3 regions of the Pantoea sp. At-9b genome follow, and region 2 is predicted to be linked to each of the others. Evidence: predicted binding sites of a transcription regulator. Region 2 holds the regulator's gene; each other region holds the start of a gene.

Region 1 (3,285 bases), 610 kb from region 2:
TAGTGCATTATAGCCTTTGGTTGTAAAAACCGTTATTTGAACGATGAATTCGTGGAGAAAAAAGCCCATCCGAAGATGGGCTGAAAGTTTCCACGGCAACAAAAAATTTTCAGCGTCTTTCGTGCCGCAGCCGTGTTGGCTGCTCTCACTCACCCGGGTCACTGAGCGATCTCAGCTCCCCGGGATTCATTCGGTTGCCGCCTGGCTGCAACACGAAATCCGCGGAATATTTAATTAATTACACGCTGTAGTACAGCTCGAACTCTACCGGGTGCGGAGTCATGCGAACGCGGTCATTTTCAGACTTACGCAGTTCGATGTACGCGTCGATAGCGTCGTCGGTGAACACGCCACCACGGGTCAGGAACTCGCGGTCTTCGTTCAGGCAGTTCAGCGCTTCTTCCAGTGAACCCGCCACTTTTGGAATCTCAGCTTCTTCTTCCGGCGGCAGGTCGTACAGGTTTTTGTCCATCGCATCGCCAGGGTGGATCTTGTTGATGATGCCGTCGAGGCCAGCCATCAGCAGTGCGGTGAATGCCAGGTACGGGTTAGCAGCCGGGTCCGGGAAGCGAGCTTCGATACGACGCGCTTTCGGGCTGGCAACAACCGGGATACGGATTGAAGCAGAACGGTTACGGGCAGAGTAAGCCAGCATTACCGGTGCTTCGTAGCCTGGGACCAGACGCTTATAAGAGTTGGTGGTCGGGTTAGCCAGGGCGTTGATGGCTTTAGCGTGCTTGATGATACCGCCGATGTAGAACAGAGCAGTTTCAGACAGGCCGCCGTATTTGTCGCCAGAGAACAGGTTCACGCCGCCTTTAGACAGAGACATGTGGCAGTGCATACCTGAACCGTTGTCACCGAACATTGGCTTCGGCATGAAGGTTGCAGTTTTGCCGTAAGCGTGAGCAACGTTGTGAACAACGTATTTGTAGATCTGAATTTCGTCAGCTTTTTTGGTCATGGTGTTGAAGCGGGTAGCCACTTCGTTCTGACCAGCAGTTGCTACTTCGTGGTGATGCGCTTCAACCACCAGACCCATCTGCTCCATGGTCAGACACATGGCAGAACGGATGTCCTGAGCTGAGTCAACCGGCGGAACCGGGAAGTAACCACCTTTGATAGCCGGACGGTGACCTTTGTTGCCACCTTCGTATTCTTTACCGGTGTTCCAGGCTGCTTCGATATCGTCGATAGCAACGTGTGAACCAGAAGTTGAAGAACCGAAACGGATGTCATCGAACAGGAAGAATTCCGGCTCAGGTCCGAACAGAACGGTATCCGCGATACCAGAAGAACGCAGGAAATCTTCTGCGCGCTTGGCGATTGAACGCGGGTCGCGATCGTAGCCCTGCATGGTGCCTGGCTCAAGGATGTCACAACGGATGATCAGCGTCGGATCTTCGAAGAACGGGTCCAGAACGGCAGTGGTTGCGTCCGGCATCAGCACCATGTCTGATTCGTTAATGCCTTTCCAGCCACCGATGGAGGAGCCATCGAACATTTTGCCTTCTTCGAAGAAGTCAGCGTTAACCTGGTGAGCAGGGATAGTAACGTGCTGTTCTTTACCTTTGGTATCGGTAAAACGCAGGTCAACAAACTTAACTTCGTGCTCGTTCATCATCGAGAGAACGTGTTCAGCGGACATACTCAACTCTCCTGGAAATTGTCATTGTCGTCGTGGTGAGAGAACTTCGTTGCCTGGAATGTGCCATGGATTCTGACATCTCCTAACCAAAGATCTCGGCAAGCTCTTCAACCGTTGTGCAACTGTCGTTTTCGCTTGAAAATACTAAAGCGAATTTTGTGCCAACTTTATTACAGCGGATAAAATCGTGCTGTGATGCGCCCTGTCGTGAGTCGATGACTGCACCAGGATGGATGTAGTGCACCGAAATGGTGCCTTTGTGGCAATTAAAAGCACCATTTCAGTGCAAAATGCCATCGCAGTGCAGATTAATGCACCGCAATTGGTGCTAAAAACCAGCGCTGTAAGAAACTTTAGGCGAAATCTGTGATCATGTTCAGTCTTCCGCTTAATCCGTGTACAATAGCGCGTTATTTCTATTTCTATAATGCCTGAGGCAAAGCTGTGACCGAAAATTTGCGTAACATCGCCATCATCGCGCACGTTGACCACGGTAAGACCACCCTGGTTGATAAACTGCTGCAACAGTCCGGTACTTTTGACGCCCGTACCGAAGCGACTGAGCGCGTAATGGACTCCAACGATTTGGAGAAAGAGCGTGGAATTACCATCCTCGCGAAAAACACCGCCATCAAATGGAATGACTATCGTATCAACATCGTTGATACCCCGGGACACGCCGACTTCGGTGGTGAAGTTGAGCGCGTAATGTCCATGGTGGACTCGGTGCTGCTGGTTGTCGATGCGATGGATGGCCCGATGCCGCAAACCCGCTTCGTAACCAAAAAAGCCTTTGCTCACGGCCTGAAGCCGATTGTTGTTATCAACAAAGTTGACCGTCCTGGCGCACGTCCGGATTGGGTGGTTGATCAGGTATTTGACCTGTTCGTTAACCTCGATGCGACTGACGAACAGCTGGACTTCCCGATCATTTACGCTTCCGCGCTGAATGGTATCGCCGGTCTGGATCACAACGACATGGCAGACGACATGACCCCGCTGTATCAGGCGATTGTTGACCGTGTTTCTCCGCCGCAGGTTGAAGTCGAAGCACCGCTGCAGATGCAGATCTCTCAGCTGGACTACAACAACTACCTGGGTGTTATCGGTATCGGCCGCATCAAACGCGGTAAAGTGAAGCCGAACCAGCAAGTCACCATTATCGACAGCGAAGGCAAAACCCGTAACGGTAAAGTCGGTAAAGTGCTGGGCCACCTCGGTCTGGAACGTATCGAAAGCGACCTGGCAGAAGCGGGCGACATCATCGCGATCACTGGCCTGGGTGAGCTGAACATCTCTGACACCATCTGTGATCCACAGAATGTTGAAGCGCTGCCAGCACTGAGCGTGGACGAGCCGACTGTCACCATGTTCTTCAACGTCAACACCTCACCGTTCTGCGGTAAAGAAGGTAAGTATGTGACTTCGCGCCAGATTCTGGAGCGTCTGAACAAAGAACTGGTGCACAACGTTGCGCTGCGTGTGGAAGAGACCGCTGATGCTGACGCTTTCCGCGTTTCAGGTCGTGGTGAGCTGCACCTGTCCGTGCTGATTGAAAACATGCGTCGTGAAGGCTACGAGCTGGCGGTATCCCGTCCGAAAGTAATCTTCCGTGAGTTCGAAGGCCGTAAGCAAGA
Region 2 (3,285 bases):
GCGGTGTTGCAGATCCGTGACGATCTTACCGAAGAGCAGCGTCAGGATCGCGCTAACGAGCTGATGGAAGAGTTCCACATTGAACATCTGCGTGACAGCATGGGTCAGGCACTCTCCGGCGGTGAACGCCGTCGTGTTGAGATTGCCCGCGCGCTGGCCGCCAACCCTAAATTCATCCTGTTGGATGAGCCTTTTGCCGGTGTCGACCCCATTTCCGTCATTGATATCAAGAAGATCATTGAGCATCTGCGTGATAGCGGATTGGGTGTGCTGATTACCGATCACAACGTGCGCGAAACCCTTGCCGTCTGTGAACGCGCTTACATCGTCAGCCAGGGGCACTTGATTGCCCACGGCACGCCCGATGAAATACTTGCAGATGAGCAGGTTAAGCGTGTTTATTTGGGCGAAGAGTTCAGACTCTGATAAGGTGTCGTAACCTCCGACGTTTGCTTAGGAAATTCAATCCGGATTATGAAGCAAGGTTTGCAACTCAGGCTCAGCCAACAGCTGGCGATGACACCCCAGTTGCAGCAAGCAATCCGCTTGCTGCAACTCTCTACGCTTGAACTCCAGCAGGAATTACAACTGGCGCTGGAAAGCAACCCATTGCTTGAACAATCAGAACTCCATGAAGAAGTAGACACACGCGAATATCAGGAAAGCGAGGCACTCGATACCCGCGAGGCGCTGGAACAAAAAGAGATGCCGGAAGAGCTGCCGCTCGACGCAACCTGGGACGAAATCTACACCGCCGGAACCCCTTCTGGAACGGGTACCGATTATCAGGATGATGAACTGCCGGTTTATCAGGGTGAAACCACCCAGTCGCTACAGGATTACCTGATGTGGCAGGTTGAGCTGACACCGTTCACCGATACCGATCGTGCCATTGCGACCTCCATTGTGGATGCTATCGACGACACCGGTTATCTCACCGTGACCCTCCAGGATATTTGCGACAGCATCGGTGATGAAGAGCTGACGCTGGAAGAAGTGGAAGCGGTGTTAAAACGCGTGCAGCGTTTTGATCCGGTTGGTGTGGGTGCACGTGACCTGCGTGACTGTCTGCTGGTACAACTTTCTCAGTACGCCACCGACACGCCGATGCTGGCGGAAGCGCGTTTAATCGTTAGCGACCATCTCGATCTGCTGGCCAATCACGATTTCCGCAGCCTGATGCGTATGACGCGTCTGAAAGAAGATGTACTGAAAGAGGCGATGGTACTGATTCAATCGCTGGACCCGCGTCCGGGCCAGTCGGTCAATACCAGCGAACCTGAGTATGTGATTCCGGATGTGCTGGTGCGAAAAGTCGGCACACGCTGGACGGTAGAACTGAATGCCGACAGCGTACCGCGTCTTAAGATTAATCAGCACTATGCAGCGATGGGCGGAGCAGCACGTAACGACAGTGACAGCCAGTTTATCCGCAGCAATTTACAGGAAGCCAAGTGGCTGATTAAGAGCCTGGAGAGCCGTAACGACACGCTGCTGAAAGTGACACGCTGTATCGTCGAACAGCAGCAGGCGTTTTTTGAACAGGGCGAGGAGTACATGCGTCCCATGGTACTGGCGGATATCGCCCAGGCCGTGGATATGCATGAGTCCACCATTTCCCGAGTGACCACGCAAAAGTATTTACACAGTCCGCGTGGCATCTTTGAACTGAAATATTTTTTCTCCAGTCATGTGAACACCGAAGGTGGCGGCGAAGCCTCATCGACAGCGATCCGTGCCCTGGTGAAAAAATTGATCTCTGCGGAAAACCCCGCAAAACCCTTGAGCGACAGCAAACTGACCTCCATGTTATCTGAACAGGGCATCATGGTGGCCCGCCGTACGGTTGCTAAGTATCGCGAGTCTTTGTCCATCCCGCCCTCGAATCAGCGTAAACAGCTGGTTTGAATGTATTGAGAAGGAAGACCTATGCAGATAAACCTTACCGGACTGAATGTAGAGATTACCGAGCCGCTGCGCGAATTTGTAAACAGCAAATTTGCCAAACTGGAACACTATTTTGATCGGATTAATCAGGTCTATATTGTTCTGAAAGTGGAGAAGGTAACGCAGATTGCTGATGCAACACTGCATGTGAACGGCGGTGAATTGCACGCGACATCGGAAGCGGAAGACATGTACGCGGCCATTGACGGATTGATCGACAAGCTTTCCCGTCAGTTGACCAAACATAAAGACAAACTGAAAAAACACTAACCTTCACGCTTGCAGAGTGTCGACCGGTTCGACACTCAGAGCACAGAATGGGGCGGGCTAACCGCCCCGTTTTGTCATCTGCGCAAGCGCCAACAGGATAACTGTATTTTTCCCGTTATCGGGGTAAAGTGAGTGATCCTCGCGGCTATGTGAACTCGCAAGTGAAACGATGATGAACAACGATCTGACACTGGAATTGAGCTCGGTCCTCACGCTGGACTGCACCCGCAGCGGCGTACACTGCCAGAGTAAAAAACGTGCGCTGGAAATAATCAGCGAGCTGGCAGCAAAACAGCTCAATCTGCCTCACCAGACGCTTTTCGAAGCGATCCTCACCCGTGAACGCATGGGCAGTACCGGTATTGGCAATGGTATCGCCATTCCACATGGCAAACTGGAGGAGGATACGCTGCGCGCCGTTGGCGTGTTCATTAGCCTCGACCAGCCCATCGCCTTTGACGCGGTGGACAACCAGCCAGTGGACCTGCTGTTTGCGTTACTGGTGCCCGCAGACCAGTGTAAAACCCATCTGCATACGCTGTCACTGGTGGCAAAACGCCTGGCAGATAAAACGGTCTGTCGTCGTTTGCGCGCCGCACAGAGCGATGAAGAACTCTATGCCATTATCACAGAAGCGCAGGACGACCACCTTTAAGCGACAGCTACTTTTACCGGCCAATGCGCCGGTTTAAAACGGGAGAAATGTGATGGTGCTGATGATCGTTAGCGGTCGGTCAGGCTCAGGAAAATCAGTCGCGTTGCGTGCGCTTGAGGACATGGGGTTTTACTGTGTCGATAACCTGCCAGTGGTGTTATTACCCGAGCTGGCCAATACCTTAAGCGAACGCAACATCTCTGCTGCCGTCAGTATCGACGTGCGCAATATGCCGGAATCGCCGGAGATTTTCGAAACCGCGCTGAATAATTTGCCGGATTCTTTTTCGCCTCAGTTGCTGTTTCTCGACGCTGACCGCAACACGCTCATCCGTCGCTACAGTGATACGCGCCGCCTGCATCCGCTCTCCAGTAAAAATCTGTCACTGGAAAGCGCCATTGACGAGGAGAGCG
Region 3 (3,285 bases), 2.1 Mb from region 2:
GATCACCCGATCGGTGTTGATACCGAGGATGGCAGCCATACGACGATCCTGCTGCACCGCGCGACAAATCCGCCCCAGCCGGGTGTATTGAATAATCCAGGTCAGCAGCGCCATGCCCGCCAGCGCAGCAATCAGGATGAACACTTTGGTCCAGGTAATTTGTACCACCCCGCCATCAATCTCCATACGCAGCACACCACTCATCAGCGTCGGGATACCCTGCTGGTTCGGCCCCTGACTTAACTGCACGTAGTTCTGCAAAATCAGCGACATGCCAATGGCCGAAATCAACGGGGCCAGGCGCGTGGAGTTACGTAACGGGCGATAAGCGATGCGCTCAATGGTCCAGCCATACACCGCTGTGACGACAATGGTGAAGATCAGGGTGCCGAAAATCAGCAATGGAAAGGAGTGAATACCGAAGAAGCTGAGCAGTCCCAGCCCGATGGCACAAAGATAGGCAGAGATCATATACACCTCGCCGTGAGCGAAGTTGATCATGCCGATAATGCCGTACACCATGGTGTAGCCGATAGCAATCAGCCCGTAAACCGCGCCCAGCGTCAGGCCGTTCACCAGTTGCTGAAGAAAGAAGGCGTCCATATGCAAGTCCCGTGCTTAAGGGGAGCGCAAACCTCGCGCCCAATCGCAGATGGCCCCGCTGCACGCGGGGCCGCGTGTCAGCTTACAGCTGGTGATATTTGCCTTTATCGTCCCACTGGTAGACTACGTAATCCGAGACTTTCAGGTCGCCTTTGCCATCCCAGGCTTTTTTACCCATCACGGTATCGACGCTGTTCGCTTTCAGCCAGTCACTGGCTTTGGCGTTATCTTTACCTGCGGCTTTATACGCGGCAGCCAGTGCCTGAATCGAGGCATAGGCATACAGGGTGTAACCTTCCGGCTCGAAGCCACCGGCACGGAATTTAGCGATCACGGCTTTGCCGTCTGGGATCTGACGTGGGTCCTGACCAAAGGTCATGTAGACGCCTTTGGTGTATTGCGGGCCACCGGCAGCCGTCACCATATCTTCTGTCACGATGCAGTCACCAGAGAAGAAGGCGGCGGTCACGCCTTGCTCACGCATCTGACGTACCAACGGACCGGCTTCCGGATGACATCCACCAAAGTAGACCACATCCGGTTTCACCGAGGCGATCTTGGTGACCAGCGCGTTGAAGTCTTTCTCACCGCGCGACAGACCTTCATATAACACCTCATTCACGCCGCGTTTTTCCAGCGCCGCTTTAGTGGCATCGGCCAGCCCCTGACCGTAGGTGTCTTTATCGTGGATCACTGCGACACGTTTGGCTTTCAGCTTGTCGATAATGTAGTTAGCTGCAATCGCCCCTTGTTGGTCGTCACGACCACACATACGGAACATGGTTTTCATGCCGCGTTCGGTGATCTGGGGGTTGGTGGATCCGGGGGTGATCGCCAGCACCCCGGCGTCGTCATACACTTCGGAGGCAGGCATGGTAGAGGAGGAGCAGAAGTGGCCGACGACCGCCTGCACTTTGTCCTGGTCCACCAGACGGTTGGCGACCGCTACCGCCTGTTTCGGCTCGCAGGCATCATCGCCCTGCACCAGCACAATTTTCTCACCGTTAATGCCCCCGGCGGCGTTGATATCATCCGCCGCCTGAGTAGCACCTTTCCAATACTGTGCGCCGTAAGTGGCATTAGGGCCGGAAAAGGGTCCGGCTACACCAATTTTAATGTCTGCCTGGGCATAAAACGCCGCACTCAGGCAACCTGCAATCACGACCTTCAATGGTAGTTGTATGAATTTCAAAGACATGCTTTCAATCCTCAACGGGTCAGGAACGGAGCCATACCACGGCCTGGGAGAAATCAATTTCTGAAACTTAACCAATTGCGATGCATGGCCAGCACGGCCACGGTTAACGATTAAGCAAAAAACTCGCCAAAGGTAAGTATTGGTGACAAGTTTTTGCACCGGCAGCGCGTTAAAGCGGCGGGAACGCCTCTGCTGATCTTAACCATAGTCAGCGTTTGAAGACGCACCAGCACTCTGATGGTGCAGAATGCGGTCGATCACAGATTCTTCATGGTGCTGAGGGGTTTACCCGCTATGCTATAGCCAAATCGGTCCAAATTTCTGAGGGAGAACCTATGAATACACAACGGAACGGCATCAGCAGCCAGCAGGCACTGGATGAACTGGAACGTCTGTACGACAACGCGGTTGCGGCGTTACGTAGCGCGATTCGTGACTTTACCGAACAGGGGCGTCTGCCGGATGAAGCAGCACGCCAGCAGGGGTTGTTTGTCTACCCGGAGCTGCGCATTACCTGGGCGGGCGATGGCCCGCAGCAGAACCGCACCCGCGCCTGGGGCCGCTTCACCCATACCGGCAGCTACAGCACCACCATCACCCGCCCGGCATTGTTGCGTCACTATCTGAGTGAGCAATTGTCGATGATTGAGAAAGAGTACGAGGTGGTGATCGAGGTGGGTCCGTCGCAGCAGGAGATCCCCTACCCTTATGTGATCGACGGCTCCGACCTGTCGCTGGACCGTTCCATGAGCGCCAGCATCGCGCGCCATTTCCCCACCACCGAGTTATCACAAATTGGTGATGAAACCGCCGATGGTCTGTTCAACGCTGACGCACAGTTCCCGCTGTCGCACTTCGATGCGCTGCGCACTGATTTCTCGCTGGCGCGCCTGCGTCACTACACCGGCACCGCCGTTGAACACTTCCAGCCGTTCGTGCTGTTTACCAACTACACGCGTTATGTTGATGAGTTTGTGCGCTGGGCCATTGAGCAGGTGCAGGACCCCGGCACACCTTACGACAGTCTCGCCTGTGCTGGCGATGTGGTGATCACCAAAGCTACCCAGGACCCGGAAGCCATGATGTCGGACCTGGCATGGAAGAAACACCAGATGCCAGCCTGGCATCTGACATCGCCCAACCGTCGCGGCATCACGCTGGTGAATATTGGCGTCGGGCCATCGAATGCTAAAACCATCTGTGACCATCTGGCGGTGGTGCGTCCCCATGCCTGGCTGATGATTGGTCACTGCGGTGGCCTGCGCGAAAGCCAGACCATTGGCGACTATGTGCTGGCCCACGCCTATCTGCGCGATGATCATGTGCTGGATAGCGTACTGCCGCCGGATATTCCGATCCCCAGCATTGCCGAAGTGCAGCGCGCGCTGTACGACGCCACCAAAGCGGTGAGCGGTATGCCGGGTGAAGAGGTCAAACAACGCCTGCGTACCGGCACCGTGGTAACCACGGATGACCGTAACTGG

What was found. Region 2 encodes sigma-54, which starts transcription at its own class of promoters, with help from an activator protein. Its sites were predicted from a motif close to GTTGGCACANNTTTCGCTNT; they were not measured.
Region 1: a site for sigma-54 is predicted at 1,795-1,814, ahead of glnA (glutamate--ammonia ligase). Genes of this name have one in related genera too.
Region 3: a site for sigma-54 is predicted at 1,913-1,932, ahead of PAT9B_RS12335 (branched-chain amino acid ABC transporter substrate-binding protein). Genes of this name have one in related genera too.

Annotation. Positions count from the first base shown of each region.
Region 1 covers NC_014837.1:4,298,461-4,301,745, reverse strand. The annotation lists gene glnA (glutamate--ammonia ligase) at 239-1,648, opposite strand; gene typA (ribosome-dependent GTPase TypA) at 2,093-3,285, shown strand, end outside.
Region 2 covers NC_014837.1:544,550-547,834, reverse strand. The annotation lists gene lptB (LPS export ABC transporter ATP-binding protein) at 1-426, shown strand, start outside; gene rpoN (RNA polymerase factor sigma-54) at 475-1,908, shown strand; gene hpf (ribosome hibernation promoting factor) at 1,930-2,217, shown strand; gene ptsN (PTS IIA-like nitrogen regulatory protein PtsN) at 2,390-2,872, shown strand; gene rapZ (RNase adapter RapZ) at 2,925-3,285, shown strand, end outside.
Region 3 covers NC_014837.1:2,658,922-2,662,206, forward strand. The annotation lists gene PAT9B_RS12330 (branched-chain amino acid ABC transporter permease) at 1-603, opposite strand, end outside; gene PAT9B_RS12335 (branched-chain amino acid ABC transporter substrate-binding protein) at 686-1,801, opposite strand; gene PAT9B_RS12340 (AMP nucleosidase) at 2,137-3,285, shown strand, end outside.